DNA from 2 places in the Paenibacillus sp. FSL R5-0912 genome. Region 2 is predicted to be linked to the other one. Evidence: riboswitches for the same ligand, from Rfam matches in the RefSeq annotation. Region 2 holds a riboswitch; the other holds the start of a gene.
The links. A riboswitch is a leader RNA that binds a small molecule or an ion and turns the genes downstream of it on or off. The one in region 2 is predicted to bind glycine.
Positions count from the first base shown of each region.

Region 1 (8,406 bases), 490 kb from region 2:
GGTTCGTCCGCGAGAATTATCTGCCCTGCCCGAATTCCCAGATCAATGGACGTACCAGGGAAATACGCGATGAACTTCTCCACATCACAGACAGCAATAGATACGTCGTAGGGAAAGGCAGCTTTCAGGATCGGCGCCAGGTTCACTATATCTTCAAAGGAGCGGATAATGTTCTTCATGGATGTGGGTTCTCCTTTATTAATCGCTTCGACATTTTCCAATGACTATCCTTTATTCAAAAACTTAATATTTAAAATTAATCATGCCCTCTTAACTTAAGTCAATGAAGCCCTGCAGGCGCCTTAGTACAATATAACCACAATCAATAATCAATCAGGGGGTTATGTTAATGTCTGCTGCAGTGGCTCGAACCGGGGGAATATCCCTCATTGTAATGGCGGTTGCTGCCGCGCTCTCGTACGGATATGTCCATGGGAGTCTGGTAGTGGATGGAGATGCCGCTGCAACCTTCGCCAATCTTCAGGCCTCTCCGTCGCTGTTCAGGGCCGGGATTCTGGGCTGGGTACTGATTATGGCCTGTGATGTGGCAGCTGCCTGGGCCTTATATCTGGTGCTGAAGCCTGTGCATCCGGGCTTGTCCCTGCTGGGAGCATGGCTGCGCCTGGCTTATACGGCAGTGTTGGGGATTGCTGTCTCCAGTCTGATCATGGTATCACTTCTTACCGGTAACAGGGAGGTTGCGCTTTCCGGTTTCACACGAGGGGAGCTGCAGGCCGAGGTCATGCTTATTCTTCATGCTTTTGAAGCGGTATGGTCGGCTGGTTTAATTCTGTTCGGGGGGCATCTGCTGATTATCGGTGTGCTGGCGGTATGGTCGGAGAATATTCCGAAGCCCATCAGTGTGCTGCTGCTGCTGGCAGGCTTCGGCTATATTGTGGTTCATCTGTGCGGCACACTTGTGCCCGGGTATGTAGAATTCCTTCAAATTATCAAATGGGTGTTCATGCTGCCGATGACCGCAGGGGAGCTGGGGCTTGGCATCTGGCTGCTGTTCAAAGTCCCGGCTGCGCGTGTTCGCGCTCAAGCCGCTTCTTAATCCGGCTGAGCGACTCCGGTGTCATCCCGAGATAGCTGGCCAGCTGATGCTGGGGGACGCGGCTGATCAGGCCGGGCCTCCGATGCAGCAGTGCCTTGAGTCGGTCTTCAGGGGATGCCGCAATGAAGGCGGCGAATTCCGCCTGCACCTGTCCGAAATTCTCCTCGATCATCCGGCGTGTCATCAGCTCCAGCTGTGTGTGTCTGGCGTACATTTCCGTCTCGGTATTCAGCGCACCGACAACCAGTACGCAGTCCTCCAGACAAGTCAGGCTGTATTCCAACGAGGCCTCCTCTTTATGCGCATTGAAGATAGCGATCGCCTGTTCCTCTGTGTAGAAGTTCGAGGTGATGTCGCGGCCTGTAACGTCTACACTATGCTGCCGCACACAGCCTTTTAACACGAAATAGCAGTTTCCGGGAACCTCACCCTGCCTAAGCAGAATGGTTCCCTTGCTGTATTCCTCGACAAGAATCTCATCCAGAATAGCCTGCTGCTCCTCTTCGCTGAGGGAGGTCAGCCGGGTCATATATTGGAGCAATCTATGCTTCATGTTTCGGATTCCTCCTTATTAACGCTGCTGACAACATGTCAGTAGCGTTTGAACATTCTTGCACTCATGTATTGATTATACTAACATCGGCATCACTTTTCTCCTTCTTGCTTCGCATGGAGTACAGGACGAATAACAGAATGAACCATAGCGGCGTAAACAGCAGCGCCGGACGGGTCTCATCTGCGAACAGCATAATGATCAGAATAGCAACAAACAGCGTTAAGACCGCATAATTGATAACCGGTGTGAACGGTGCTTTGAATTTGGACGCGGCATGTAAGTCTGGGCGGTTCTTCTTATATTTGATATGACATACGAGCACAACACCCCACACCCAGATGAAGCAAATGGCGCTGATCGTGGTGACGATGCCGAAAGCCTGACCCGGAATGAGCTTGCTGAGCAGCGCCCCGGCAGAGATAACAAGTGTAGAGATGAATAACGAATTCGCGGGCACATGATTTCGGTTCAGCTTGCCGAGCTGCGGGGATGCCTGATCTCTTCGGCTCAGATTATACAGAATCCGGCTGGTCGAGAACATCCCGCTGTTGCAGGCGGAAGCCGCTGAGGTTAAGACGACGAAATTGATAATGCCCGCAGCAACTGGAATCCCGACTAGACTGAAGGTTCGCACAAAAGGACTTTCAGCCGCACTGAGCTGGGTCCACGGGTTAATGCACAGCAGCACGAAGAGCGCGCCCACATAGAAGAAGAGAATCCGCAGAGGAATCTTGTTAATCGCCGAGGGGATATTTTTCTCCGGATCCGCTGTTTCTGCGGCTGATACACCCACAAGCTCCACACCGACATAAGCGAACACAACCATCTGGAAGGAAAATAAGAAGCCTTTGACACCGTTAGGGAACACGCCCCCGTGCTCCCAGAGATTGCGGACCGTCACCGATCCTGCATCCGTCTTGAACCCGATGACCAGCAGAATGATTCCCAGGCCGATTAAGGCAAGAATCGTGACGACTTTGATTAGGGCAAACCAGAATTCGAGTTCGCCGAAGCTTTTGACCGTTAGCAGATTGAGTCCGAGCAGAATAATCAGGCAGATGACTGCCGGTACCCACTGCGGGATATCGAACCAGTACTGCACATAGACGCCCACCGCAATCACATCCGCCATCGCCGTCATAATCCAGCAGAACCAGTAGGTCCAGCCCGTAATGAACGCAGCCCGGGGCCCAAGATAGTCCTCAGCAATGTCTGTAAAAGATTGATAACCCGCTTTGGAGAGCAGCAGCTCACCCAGCGCCCTCATCACAAAAAACACGGCAATCCCCACGAGTAAATACGTGATCATAATGGACGGGCCGGCCTGCTGAATCGCTCTGCCTGATCCCAGGAATAACCCTGTACCAATCGTGCCGCCAATAGCGATCAGCTGTACATGCCGGTTCGCCAAATCTCTCTTTAATTCTGTCTGTGCCATTGCCATTTTCCCCCTTAATGTGTACAACGCTATGCTGCCAAATAACATAAAAAAGAGATTGGATGTCATCCAATCTCCCGGTTCATAAGAATATCAAAATAAGCTATCTGCGCCGCTGACCGTAATTAATCAGCATAACAAATACAAATTCCGTACTCTTCTGTCCTTTTGCCTGAGATTGTGAACCCTTCGGCGCTGCGGTCTCCCGCAGTCTCTCCAGAAGCTGCTCCTGCTATAGTGTGATCCATAGCAATCATAGCCCGTGTAGTGTATTAAATTGGTGAAGCGTTAATGCATTCTGATATTCTAACATATTACTCGGCATGTGAGAGATATTCTGTGAAAAAAGTCGCAATGTTCAAGAGTTCAACATGAGGTAACTTTTGAATAAACGGGGTCATCTGCAAGAGAGAATTCGTATCTGCTCCTCTACTATAATAAATTCATCCAGATTATGTAGAGCGAGGTTAGAACCAATGGCAAATCCTTCAACCGTAAAAGCTTTGACCAAGCAGCCCCTTTCACACCAGCAGGGCAGCTTTGGCCGTTTGCTGCGGAACATTGTGAAATACCGGGTGCTGCTGCTCATGCTGCTGCCAACCGCCATTATTTTTTTCATCAACTGTTACATCCCGATGTTCGGATTATTCATTGCTTTCAAGAACATCAACTATGTTGACGGCATTATGGGCAGTCCATGGGCGGGACTCGACAACTTCCGGTTCCTCTTCGCCACATCCGATGCCCTGCGCGTGACCATTAACACCATCGGCTACAACGTTGTCTTCATTATCTCAGGGCTCATCCTCTCTGTATCCCTAGCCATTGCGATCAACGAGGTTCGCAGCAAGCTGGCCTCCCGTTTCTTCCAGACTGTTATGATTATGCCGAATTTCTTGTCCATGGTTGTCGTCAGCTTCATAGTCTACGCCTTCCTGCACCCGGAGTACGGCTTCCTGGTCAAGCATATTCTGCCCTTGTTCGGCCATTCCTCAGTCAATGCTTATATGCATCCCAATGCATGGCCCTATATTCTGTGGCTCACCAAGATGTGGCACTCGATCGGCATCGGCAGTGTCATCTATCTGGCCGCGATCACCGGCATCAGCGAGGAGCTGTATGAAGCTGCGGTGGTGGACGGCGCCAGCAAGTGGCAGCAGATCACCCGAATTACGCTGCCGCTCCTTACGCCTATCATGGTCATTCTCACCATTCTCAACATGGGCGGTATTTTCCGCTCCGACTTCGGGCTGTTCTACCACGTTACGCTGGACTCCGGTGCGCTGCGCTCCACTACGGATGTCATCGACACCTATGTATACAGGGGGTTAATTCAGCTCAATGATCTGGGTATGTCCTCTGCGGCGAACTTTTATCAATCCGTCATCGGCTTCTTCCTTGTTATCGGGGCGAACAGTCTGGCCCGCAAGCTGAACCGCGATACGGCACTTTTCTAGAACGGAGGATCTTAATGACTACTGCAACCCGAACCCGCGCCTATCCCAAAGGCTCCAAGAGCGCCCAGATTGTGCTGAACATCTTCTTCACTGCCTTCAGTCTGGCCTGCATCCTGCCTATTCTGCTCATTGTCGCCATTTCCTTAACCAACGAGAAAACGTTAACGCTGCAGGGGTATAAATTCTGGCCCGAGAAGATTGACCTGACCGCTTACCAATATCTGTTCAACCATTCGCAGACGCTGGTCAAAGCTTATGGAATCAGCCTGACCGTTACGCTTACCGGAACCCTTCTGGCAGTACTATTGATTGCTCTGTACGCGTACCCCCTCTACCGGAAGGACTTTCCCTTTAAAAAGGCTTTTAGTTTCTACCTGCTGATCACTATGCTGTTCTCGGGAGGGCTTGTCCCTTTCTACCTGCTGTACGTTAATTATTTGGATCTGAAGGACTCGCTGATTGCACTGATCCTGCCCGGCCTCTCCAACGCATTCTATATTTTCATTGCCCGCACCTTCTTCCAGCAGACGGTTCCCGAAGAGATGATAGAATCCGGCAAATTGGACGGGGCTTCGGAATGGCGGATTTTCTTCCAGCTGGTGCTTCCGATCTCGCTGCCTGTTCTTGCCACCGTTGGTCTGTTCACTACACTGACGTATTGGAATGACTGGTTCAACTCCATGCTCTTCATTAATGACACGGACAAGTACTCCCTGCAATACGTCATGATTCAAATGATTCGTCAGGCCGAGTTCTTCAAGAACCAATTGGCGGGAAGCGGTGTAGCCCTGCTCGTACAAGAGTCGGTTCCTACCGAAAGCCTGCGGATGGCCATGGTGGTGGTGTCGATTGGCCCGATCCTGTTCGTCTATCCCTTCTTCCAGAAGTACTTCACCAAAGGCCTTACTATAGGGGCAATCAAAGGCTAACCCGGTCTGACTCTGGCGTAAATGCCGGTTAGAATATATGATCTAATTATCATTGAGGAGGTTCATACAAATGAGAACAACCAGAAGCTCTGGCGCGGTGTTTGCTGCTCTGACCGCCGTGATACTGGGCATTACCGGGTGCGGCGGCGGCAATTCTAACGCTTCCACCCCGTCCAAGGCAGAATCGACAGCAGAGGCCACAGCGGCCGGAGGCACGGAGGGCAGCAACCCCGATATTTCAACGTACCGGAAGTTAACCGTTTACACGGTTGGGAACTTCCCGCAGAATGATACCAAGGCGGTTGTGGAGGAGATCAATAAATATCTCAAGGAGAAGATCAACGCCGAGATTGACTTCCAGGGGCTTCCTTGGTCCTCCTGGGCCGAGAAGATGGCGCTGGCTTACCAATCCGGGGAACAGGTGGATCTGACCTTTGCCCCTAACTGGGCGGATTTCGCCAACAACGTAGCCAAAGGCGCATTCCTGCCGCTTGATGATCTGTTAGCCCAATATGGACAAGGCATCAAGGAGACCCTCGATCCCCGTTTCCTTGAAGGCGGAACGGTAGACGGCAAAATATATGCGATCCCCACCAATAAGGAAATTGGCGAGAGCCATACCATTATGTTCCGGAAGGATCTGGTCGATAAATACGGATTCGATGTGAACTCTATCCAGACGCTGGAGGATCTGGAGCCATGGCTGCAGACCATCAAGGAGAAGGAACCGGCCATTGCACCGATCTGGCTCTCCGGCAGCGGCTCCGATACGCTTGGCTACTTCGACAAAACCAAAGAGAGCATGAAGGAAAACTTCCGTTATGAGCTGGTTGCAGGCGCTCCTGCTGGTATCGTTCTCGATACCAAGACCGATAAGATGGTTATCAGCTCCATGGAGTCCGACACGGCCATCTACCGGATGAAGCTCTACGGCGACTGGTTCAGCAAGGGGTATATCAACAAGGATGCCGCAACGACCAAAACCAGTACTGAAGACGCTTTCAAGGCAGGGAAAACCTGGATGAAATTCGGTTCAGACAAACCGGACTCCGACAAGGAAGATTCCATCGCCACCGGCATTGAGCTGGTGAAGCTGAAGGGTAATGAACCCGAGATCAGTACAGCCAGCGTCAGTAACTCTATGATGGCCATTGGACGTACCTCCATTGATCCGGAGCGGACGATGATGCTGCTGAACCTGCTGCATACCGACCCGGTTCTGGTCAACCTGATTGACTTCGGCGTAGAAGGCCGGCAGTATGTTAAGGTAGAAGGCAAGGATAACTTCATCAAGCTCCCTGACGGCATTGCTACCCGTGCCGATACAGGCTGGGCGCCGGGCATTGAATGGATGTTCGGTAACCAGACCATAACCTATCTGTGGGAAGGCGAAAATGCCGATAAATGGGAGAAGTTCAAGGCCTATAACGAGAGCGCCCATAAAGTGAAGTCCTTCGGCTTCAACTTCAATACCGACGCTGTCAAAACACAGGTCTCCGTGGTCAGCAATATTATCAAGGAATTCCGCCCGCTGCTGGAAACGGGCAGTCTGGGTGTAGACAAGGTGCTTGAGGAATATAATAAGAAGCTGAAGGCCAACGGAATTGAAGAGATCCGTGCCGAGGTTCAGAAGCAATACGATGCCTGGAAAGCAAAACAATCCTAAATAAATAGGCTCGGGGGAAGGACGGTTTCTGTCCCTCCCCTTTCCTGCTGCCGGGGCGCAAATGTACCTGAGGGGTGAGACTGTGAAATTATCATTGCGATTCAAAGTGAGTGCACTTGTCTTACTGCTGGTCACGCCGCTGTTCCTCTTCCTCTCTTATACCAATATCTATTCCACCAACATTGTCCGGGAGAAGGTTGCGAAGTCCGCTTCGGATACACTGACCCTTCACTTAGGTACACTCGATGAGCTGCTGGAGCAGACCAGCCATTATCTGCTGCGTACGGCCAATGAGAACATGCTGCTGGAGCTGTATTCCGACAGCGGCCCCGACAGTGTCAATTATTATCTGTCCATCCGCAAGCTTATGGACCAGTGGTATAGCGATGTCAGCTACTACACCATCATCCGCAGTGTGTTCGTCTACCATCAGGACCGGGAGGAGTTATTCCTCAGCAGCCAGAGAGAGTATTATCAGGAGAAAGAGATGATTACTTCCGGACTGTCCTCGCGCCTTAAGACTCCTAATCTTCAGGCTTCCCTGAAGTGGGAGACCGTGACCATTGGCGGAGAGCCCGTGTTATTCAAGGTACTGCCGGACAAGAGCGGACGGCTCCTGATGGGGGTTCTGGTCAGCATTGACTCCCTGGCACAGCCTTTGACCCAGCTAGAGTCTACAGGAGGCAGCGAACAGATCGGCATGGTCAGCAATGACGGCAAATTGTTATGGGGCCAATTCGGTGATGAGGATCTCGCACTCATCCGCAGACATCTCGATAATCCTGCCCATCCCGTGGATGCATCAATTCGTCTCAGCAACGGCAATCATTATCTGCTGATTGACAAGCCTTCACAATATTCCAATCTGAATGTCTTCATTCTGCTGGATGAGAAGTCCATTCTGGACGAGCTGCCGATCTTCCAGCGGATCATCAAAGTCATTCCTATCGCTATTATTATCATCATGGCCATCCTTCTGGCTCTACTCAGCCGGCTTGTGTTCAAGCCCATCCAGCAATTGACCAGCGGAATGCGCATCCTGGGGAAGGGACAACTGGAATACCGGCTCAAGGAAGGCAATAGCAGGGAGTTTCAGATTATTACCCAGCAATTCAACCAGATGGCCGAGCAGATCGGCAATCTCAAGATTGATGTGTATGAGGAGCAGATGAAGGTGCAGCAGGCGGAACTCAAGCACCTTCAGGCACAGATCAACCCCCATTTTTTCATGAACTCCTTGAATATCGTCTTTCATCTGGTAGAGCTTAAGCAATATTCGCTGATCAAAAAAATGATTGGACAT
Region 1 covers NZ_CP009282.1:7,566,641-7,575,046, forward strand. Annotated here, with positions in the region: gene R50912_RS32195 (methyl-accepting chemotaxis protein) at 1-179, opposite strand, end outside; gene R50912_RS32200 (DUF4386 domain-containing protein) at 350-1,057, shown strand; gene R50912_RS32205 (Crp/Fnr family transcriptional regulator) at 1,014-1,610, opposite strand; gene R50912_RS32210 (amino acid permease) at 1,675-3,051, opposite strand; glycine riboswitch at 3,202-3,281, opposite strand; gene R50912_RS32215 (ABC transporter permease) at 3,528-4,508, shown strand; gene R50912_RS32220 (carbohydrate ABC transporter permease) at 4,523-5,437, shown strand; gene R50912_RS32225 (ABC transporter substrate-binding protein) at 5,508-7,103, shown strand; gene R50912_RS32230 (sensor histidine kinase) at 7,186-8,406, shown strand, end outside.
Region 1: it holds a riboswitch for glycine, as region 2 does, so the genes downstream of both, R50912_RS32210 (amino acid permease) here and gcvT (glycine cleavage system aminomethyltransferase GcvT) in region 2, are expected to answer to the same signal.

Region 2 (8,406 bases):
GTCTAAAATATGAATATATTATAATTGTGGCCCTAATGATTCCCCATCCATACCGTACTGAAAAATATGGAAGATAGGAATACACGTTCCCGTTTATTATACAGCGTTGACCAGATTGATGCAAACCATAATATATAGAAATTTAAGGAGCCTGAACTTATGGATATCACTTCAATTATCGGCCTGCTGGCAGGCATTGCCGCAATGATTGGCGGCTTTCTCTGGGAGGGAGGAAGCTTATCGGGCCTGCTGCAGCTGAATGCCGCGCTTATCGTATTTGGAGGTACGCTTGCCGCTGTACTCATCAGTTTCCCGGCCTCCAGATTACGCAGTGTCCCGGCGGCTCTGCGCCTGGCATTCGGCAGACATCCCGATACCACCCAGAAGAAGGCCGAAGAGCTGATCTCCATGGCTGCAATTACTCGGCGCGGGGGTGTGCTCGCACTGGAGAAGAGAGCGGAGGAGCACCCCGATACCTTTACCCGCGAAGGGCTGTTTCTTATTGTTGACGGCACCGATCCTGATCAGGTCCGGCAAATTCTTGAACTGGAGATGGACGCCAAGGAACTGAAGTATGAAGGCTATGCCAAAATTTTCGAAGCCGCCGGCGGCTATGCTCCCACTATGGGCATCATCGGCACCGTAATGGGGTTGATACGGGTACTCAGCAATCTGACGGACCCTTCTAATCTGGGGGCCTCGATCGCCGTAGCTTTTACAGCAACGCTCTATGGTGTAGCCAGTGCTAATCTTATATTTTTACCCATCGCTTCCAAAATCAAATCCCGCAGCCAAAGCGAACTGGGCAGCATGGAGATGCTGCTTGTCGGTATCCTGTCCCTGCAGAATGGGGATCATCCGCACCTGGTCCGCAAAAAACTGACCGCCTTTATTCCCGATGTCTCTCCGGGGCGCAGCAGCAAAAACAACCAGGGAGAGCCGCTATGAGACAAAGAAACCGCCGCCAGCGGCGTAATGGAGGTAAGGAGAGCAGGGACCGCTGGATGATTACCTATGCGGATCTGATTACGCTTCTGCTCATTTTTTTCATCATCCTATACGCCATGAGCAGTCTGGATACGCAAAAATATGCGATCGTTACCGGTTCATTATCTGATACCTTTAAGAGCGGCAGTTCTGTGCTTGAAGGCGGAAATGGAGTGCTGGATGGTAGTCAGGGGAACACCGGGGCAGCAGTCTCGAATGAACAAGAAGCAGGCGGAAGAACCGGTGGCGGTCTTTCTTCCGGGGGCAATGTGAAGGAGAATGGTTCGAACGGAACCGGGACAGGCACGGATACGTCCGGTCAAGAGGGGGAAACTGCAGAACACCAGCCTTCGGCGCGTGAGCTCGCTTTTCGTGAGCAGGAGGCCAAACTGGCCGCGCTTATGGGTGTAATCACCAAATACGTGGAAGATAATAACCTTGGCGAGCAGATCTTTGTAGCGGATAAACCGCAGGGCATTGCCATCACGCTTAGCGACCGGTTCCTGTTCGATGCTGGCAAAGCCGAGCTGAAATCACCTGCCCTACCGGCACTGCGCCAGCTCTCCGGCCTGTTCCGCGGAATCGGTGCCACGATCAGCATCGAAGGCCATACCGACAATGTTCCGGTAACCGCTGCTTCAGATTACACGGATAACTGGGAGCTATCCGGCGCCCGCGCACTCTCTGTACTGCGCTTCTTCCTGGATAACGAGGGGCTTAGCCCCGATACTTTTCAGTATGCCGGTTACGCGGATACCAGACCTGCCTACGATAACGCTACCGTTGAAGGGCGGCAGAAGAACCGCCGGGTTGAACTCATTGTCCTGCGGCAGCTTCAGGAGGAAGAATAACACGTATCTGCAAGCGAATCAGCTCAGAAATCTGCAGATGAGAAGGCACGGCAACCATTTGCTAGTATAAGGAGATTGAACGCTATGCAGACTACAAACGGAACGACACCGGATGCCACCCGTTTTCTCTATTTTCTGCGGCAGCTGGTTTCGCTGATCATGATTGTTTTTGCTCAGGGAATCATCACCTTCTTCATTGGTTTATTATCTGTATTTATGATGTTCTTCTCCTCCGATTACTTCTGGGGCGACCTAGCCCATGTGTATCCACCCGATAAACTGATGTATATAGGCATAGACTTCCTTATTGCCGGCGCAGCCTTTGCCCTGCCCTGGCTCGGGGTCTGGTGGATGCTCTACGGGCTGTCCGAGGATGGACGCATCCGCTGTTTCCCACTTCTTTTACTCTTTGCCTATCTGACATTTGTGATCCTCTTTCTGCAGATCAATCCGGTCTATAACCCGGAAGCCATGATCCCTTCCTCCGCCGGGGAATCCACCTTTCTGGTCTGTATGGGCATGTCTGCCGTGGTGCTTTTCCCGTTTTATTCGGCCGGTGTGTATTACTTCGTACTTAAACCCAATACCCGTCCCAGAAAAAGATACCGGTTCCTATTGCTGTGCCTTATCTTTGCCGTTGCCGGTCTGGCTCTGCTGCCCGCCCTTTGGCACTTGGCGCCAAGTATTTATCCGGGGCTGCTTAGCTTTCCGGAGTGATACAGAAACGAAAAAAGACAGACCTCTCACATTAGTGACATCTAATGTAATAAGAGAAGCCTGCCATGTTCATCTGTGCGTAAAAACTATTCCCCAACCAATTCCTTATAACCAGCCGCATCCAGCAGGCCCGATACTGCATCCGCGAACTCACCATCAAGCTCCAGCTCAAAAATCCAACCGCCGCCGTATGGCTGATCATTGATCAGCTCCGGGCTGGATTCGAGTGCGTCGTTGATCTTGGTTACCTTGCCGGATACCGGCGAGTACAGCTCCGACACCGTCTTGACAGACTCGATACTGCCTACGCTATCGCCCGCGGAAATGGCTGCGCCGACTTCAGGAAACTCAACAAACACGATGTCGCCCAATAAATGCTGCGCATGATCCGTAATTCCCACACGTACTACGCGTCCTTCACCCTGCTGTGCCCATTCATGCTCTTCGCTGTATAGCAGGTTGTTAAGCACTTCACTCATTTCAAAGCCGCCTCTTTTCCACATTTGGAGTTCTAAATTTAGTTATAGCCTAAGTTATCACCTTGCCTAATGTCAATATAACTGACAGGAAAATTAAATTTGTCATCTTTTTGACGTTTTTTGATTGACAGCGTGCTTGTAAACCCGGTTTAATGGAGTCAGTAGAAAAACATATGGTTTGCGAATGATGGCATAGGGAGAGACTGACCCTCAGGGGCAGCGCCGAAGGAGTAAGCCCGGGATGGGTGAATCTCTCAGGCAAAAGGACCTTTGCCGGACGCATCTCTGGAGAGCATCCACAGCCTGGACAACAGGAAACGGATCACCAACGGGGAAACCTGCGGGCAGGATAGCAGGGTAACTCTCAGGTACAAAGGACAGAGCGAAAGTCAATTTATGCGTTAGTGCATAATGGCTTTCGCCTGTCCTTTTTTATATTTTTAGCTGAAACAGATACTGCGCTTATAAGGCGGCATTACCGTTTCTGCTTACATGTAAACAGACTAAGGGGTGACACGATGGAGTCTTTGAGAAGAACGCCTTTTTATGATCTCTATGCCGCTTATGCGGAGTCCAGATGCATTGATTTCGGCGGCTGGGAGCTGCCGGTGCAGTTTACTGGCATCGTTAAGGAACATGAAGCAGTCCGCCAGCAGGCCGGACTGTTTGATGTATCGCATATGGGTGAATTCATGGTTGACGGCAGCGGCGCTGAAGCCTTCCTGCAGCAGATGACCACCAATGATGTCAGCCGCCTAGCAGACGGCGCAGCGCAGTATACCCTGATGCTCTATCCGAATGGCGGCGTAGTAGATGATCTGCTGGTGTACCGCCTGGGCCATGAGCGCTACATGCTGGTCGTCAATGCCTCCAATATCGACAAGGACTTCCAGTGGCTGGAGGAGCATCTCACCGCTGAATTCAGCGGTGTCAGCCTGAAGAATGTCTCTGATGAGACGCTGCTGCTCGCTCTGCAGGGTCCGCTGGCTGAGATGATTCTGGCCGAAGTTACCTCTGCCCCGCTTGCAGAGCTGAAGCCCTTCCACTTCATCGAACACGCCGAGGTCTGCGGCGTTTCTGTACTGCTCTCCCGCACCGGCTATACCGGTGAGGACGGCTTTGAGCTGTACGCCCCCGTCCACACAGCGGCTGCACTCTGGAATGGTCTGCTGGCCGCAGGCGCGCCGCATGGCCTGACCCCTGCCGGACTCGGCGCACGCGACACGCTCCGCTTCGAAGCCAAGCTGCCGCTGTACGGCCAGGAGCTCTCGGCGGATATTACGCCGCTCGAAGCGGGTGTCCAGTTCTTCGTGAAGCTGGACAAAGCCGGTTTCATCGGCCGCGATGCCTTGCTGAAGCAGAAGGAAGCCGGCCTCCCGCGCCGCCTTGTGGGGCTTGAAATGATCGACCGCGGGATTCCCCGCTCCCATTATCCCGTATATGCAGACGGTGTGAAGATCGGTGAAGTCACAACCGGTACCCAATCCCCGACGCTGAAGCGGAATCTTGGACTTGCCCTGCTGGATGCTGCCTATACTGAGATCGGCACAGAGGTGTATGTGGAGATTCGCGGCAAGCAGCTGAAGGCTGCCGTGATCAGAGCCCCGTTCTACAAAAAGATCCAAGGAGTGAAGCCGTAATGAAGCACCGCTATCTGCCTATGACGGAGCAAGACCGCGCAGAGATGATGGAAACTGTAGGGATTCAGTCCATCGATGAACTATTCGCTGATATCCCTCAATCTGTCCGCTACCAGGGAACGATGCCAATGTCCGGCCCGCTGGACGAATATGCGCTGCTGCGCCATATGAAGGGTCTGGCTGACAAGAATGCCGACTTTGATACCCATGCCAGCTTCCTTGGCGCCGGACTCTATGACCACCACATTCCTGTTGTCATTAACCATATTATTTCCCGTTCAGAATTCTATACCGCCTACACCCCCTATCAGCCGGAAATCAGCCAGGGCGAGCTTCAGGCAATCTTCGAATTCCAGTCCTATATCTGTGAGTTGACCGGCATGAAGGTCGCTAATGCAAGCATGTACGATGGTGCAACAGCCTTCTCCGAAGCAGCCGTGCTTGCCGCAGGCGCCACAAAACGCAAGAAGCTGATTGTCTCCCGTACAGTTCACCCGGAAGCCCGCCAGGTGCTGCGCACTTCCGCCAATGCCTGGGGCCTGCAAATCGTGGAGATCGATTATAAGGACGGAGTTACCGATCTTGCCAAGCTGGCTGAGGCCATTGATGCCGATACCGCCGCCGTTCTGGTCCAATCGCCCAACTTCTTCGGCGGCATCGAGGATCTGCGCCAGATTGAGCCACTGATCCATGCGGTCAAGGGCCTCCTCGTGGTCAGCGCGAATCCCATTGCACTCGGCGTGCTGGAAACCCCAGGCAAGCTGGGCGCCGACATCGTAGTCGGCGACGCACAGCCGCTGGGGATCGCCGCATCGCTCGGAGGACCAACCTGCGGATTCTTCGCGGTTGCTGAACCGCTGATGCGCCGCATGCCGGGCCGGATCGTCGGCCAGACCGTTGACCGTAACGGCAAACGCGGCTTCGTGCTAACGCTGCAAGCCCGCGAACAGCATATCCGCCGCGAGAAGGCGACGTCGAATATCTGCTCCAACCAGGCGCTGCTGGCGTTATGCGCTTCCGTCTACTTGTCCGTGATGGGCAAGGAGGGCATGCGTGAGGTTGGCGAGCTGAACATCCGCAAGAGTCATTATGCCGCAGGAAGGCTGGCTGAAATCACCGGTGCAGAACGCGTCTTCACAGCCCCGTTCTTCAATGAATTTGTCCTGAAGCTCCCGGAAGGGAGCAGCGTCAGTGAAGTGAACTCCAAGCTGCTGAAGGCAGGTTATCTGGGCGGCTATGATCTGGGCCGCGAGTATCCCGAGCTGACCGGACATATGCTGGTTGCCGTGACTGAGAAAAGAAGCAAGACCGAAATTGACGAATTCGCCACTGCACTGGAGGGCTGTATATGAAACCGGAACAAACCCTGATCTTTGAATTAAGCCGTCCTGGCCGCTCGGCTTACTCATTGCCGCTATGTGATGTGCCTCAGGAAGAGAGCATCAGCTCACTGATTCCTGAGGGCTTGCTCCGCAGCGAGCTCGTAGTGCTTCCGGAGGTATCCGAAGTGGATGTTATCCGCCACTATACCGCCCTGTCCCGGCGTAACTTCGGGGTCGATAACGGCTTCTATCCGCTAGGCTCCTGCACGATGAAATATAATCCGAAGATCAATGAAGATGTCGCCCGCTTCACCGGCCTCTCCAAGATCCATCCGTACCAGCCGGAAGAGAGCATCCAGGGTGCGCTTGAGCTGATGTATACACTGCAAAAGGATCTCGCCGGACTGACCGGCATGGATGCCGTCTCCCTGCAGTCTGCAGCTGGTGCCCATGGCGAATGGACCGGCCTGATGATGATCCGCGCCTACCATGAGAGCCGCGGCGAAGTCCGCACCAAGGTCATCGTGCCGGATTCCTCGCACGGTACCAACCCGGCCAGCGCCGCAGCCGCCGGACTCGACACCGTCACCATCCCTTCCAATGATAAGGGAATGGTCGACCTCGAAGCACTGAAGGCGGCGGTCGGCAGCGACACCGCCGCGCTGATGCTCACGAACCCGAGTACACTCGGACTGTTCGAGACGCAGATTGTAGAGATCGCCGCGATTGTCCATGAAGCCGGCGGACTGCTCTATTATGACGGAGCGAACTCCAACGCCATCATGGGCATCACCCGCCCGGGCGATATGGGCTTCGATGTGGTCCATCTCAACCTGCACAAGACAATGAGTACTCCGCACGGCGGCGGCGGCCCGGGAGCCGGACCGGTCGGCGTGAAGGCGAAGCTGATTCCTTTCCTGCCCCAGCCGTCGGTTGTGCAGAACGAAGACGGCAGCTTCTCGCTTGACTCCGGCGGGCCGCAATCTATTGGCCGCGTCAAAGCCTTTTATGGCAACTTCGGGATTCTCGTCCGCGCTTACGCCTATATCCGTACCTACGGCCCGGACGGACTGCGCGAGGTATCCGAGAACGCTGTGCTGAATGCCAATTACATGATGCACCGGCTGGCACCTTATTTCGAAATTCCATTCCCGGGTGTCTGCAAGCATGAATTCGTCATGTCCGGCAGAAACCTCAAGCAGTACGGCGTACGTACCCTGGATGTTGCCAAACGGCTGCTCGACTTCGGCTACCATCCGCCGACTGTGTACTTCCCGCTGACCGTAGAGGAATGTATGATGATCGAGCCGACTGAAACCGAAAGCAAGGAAACGCTTGACGGCTTCATTGAGACGATGATTCAGATCGTTAAGGAAGCGCAGGAGACACCGGAGATCGTAATTAATGCACCGCATACTACGGAGATCAGCCGTCTGGATGAGACCCAGGCCGCGCGGAAGCCGGTACTGAACTGCTCCTGCGGCTAACCGTCACTGGCGGCAAGCGCAAGCGAAATAACAGCAACGCAAATAAATAGCCGGGCAAGCGATACGCTAGTATCACTGCCCGGCTATTCTTATGTATATATAGGCTTTGCGCGCCTTCTATGGCGTAAGCCGTTTGACGAACTGGAAGCGGTCATTCACCCGCATTTTACTGTAGATACTCTTCAGCATATTCCGAACCGTGCCTTCACTGATGCCCAGATCACTCCCGATGTGCAGCGCGCTTTTCTCAAGTAACCATAGCCGTGCTACATCCTGCTCCCGCGCTGTCAGCTTATATTCCTGTAAAGTCGCTTCCAGGCGGTATTGCTGCATCTCCGGGTTCTTCTCCATCCACTTCTCCATAATATTCTCGGCAATCTGCTGCACGAACGGAATCGCGAATTCAATCGGTTCTCCTCTATTAAAAGAAATGTCCACATATCCGAAGACAGTATCCTCATTCTGCAGCGGAGCACACACACAGTTCCAGTTCTGGAAGGCCTGGTCGGAATGCTCCGCTCCCCGCACTACCCCGATGCAATTCATCTCCATGGCCAAGGATACGGCATTCATGCCCGAGCGCTGCCTGCATAAGCTAACCCCCGGACGCAGCTCCGCCTGTTCCATCTCCTCCCGGGTAACCGGAGAAGAACAGACCAGCTCCAGAATGGTACCCGCCTTGTCCGTCAGGAATACAACATAAGGAATAGAGAGCAGCTGGCTTAATTTATTCATTTCACTGCGGATGGAAGATATCATGGCTCTATGATAGATGTGCTCTTTCGATTCTTCTGGAAAAGAAACCCCGGACTGCCCGCTATGTAATTCGATTTGCTGTGCATCAAGCGGCCGGAAAGCTTCAAGCTGCTGTGCTTCCAAATCTCCGGGCACGCTCCATGCTCTCGATTGTTCAAAGATTCTCA
Region 2 covers NZ_CP009282.1:7,080,457-7,088,862, forward strand. Annotated here, with positions in the region: gene R50912_RS30085 (flagellar motor protein) at 160-948, shown strand; gene R50912_RS30090 (OmpA/MotB family protein) at 945-1,838, shown strand; gene R50912_RS30095 (hypothetical protein) at 1,923-2,555, shown strand; gene gcvH (glycine cleavage system protein GcvH) at 2,642-3,034, opposite strand; glycine riboswitch at 3,219-3,314, shown strand; glycine riboswitch at 3,318-3,417, shown strand; gene gcvT (glycine cleavage system aminomethyltransferase GcvT) at 3,553-4,674, shown strand; gene gcvPA (aminomethyl-transferring glycine dehydrogenase subunit GcvPA) at 4,674-6,026, shown strand; gene gcvPB (aminomethyl-transferring glycine dehydrogenase subunit GcvPB) at 6,023-7,483, shown strand; gene R50912_RS30120 (helix-turn-helix domain-containing protein) at 7,601-8,406, opposite strand, start outside.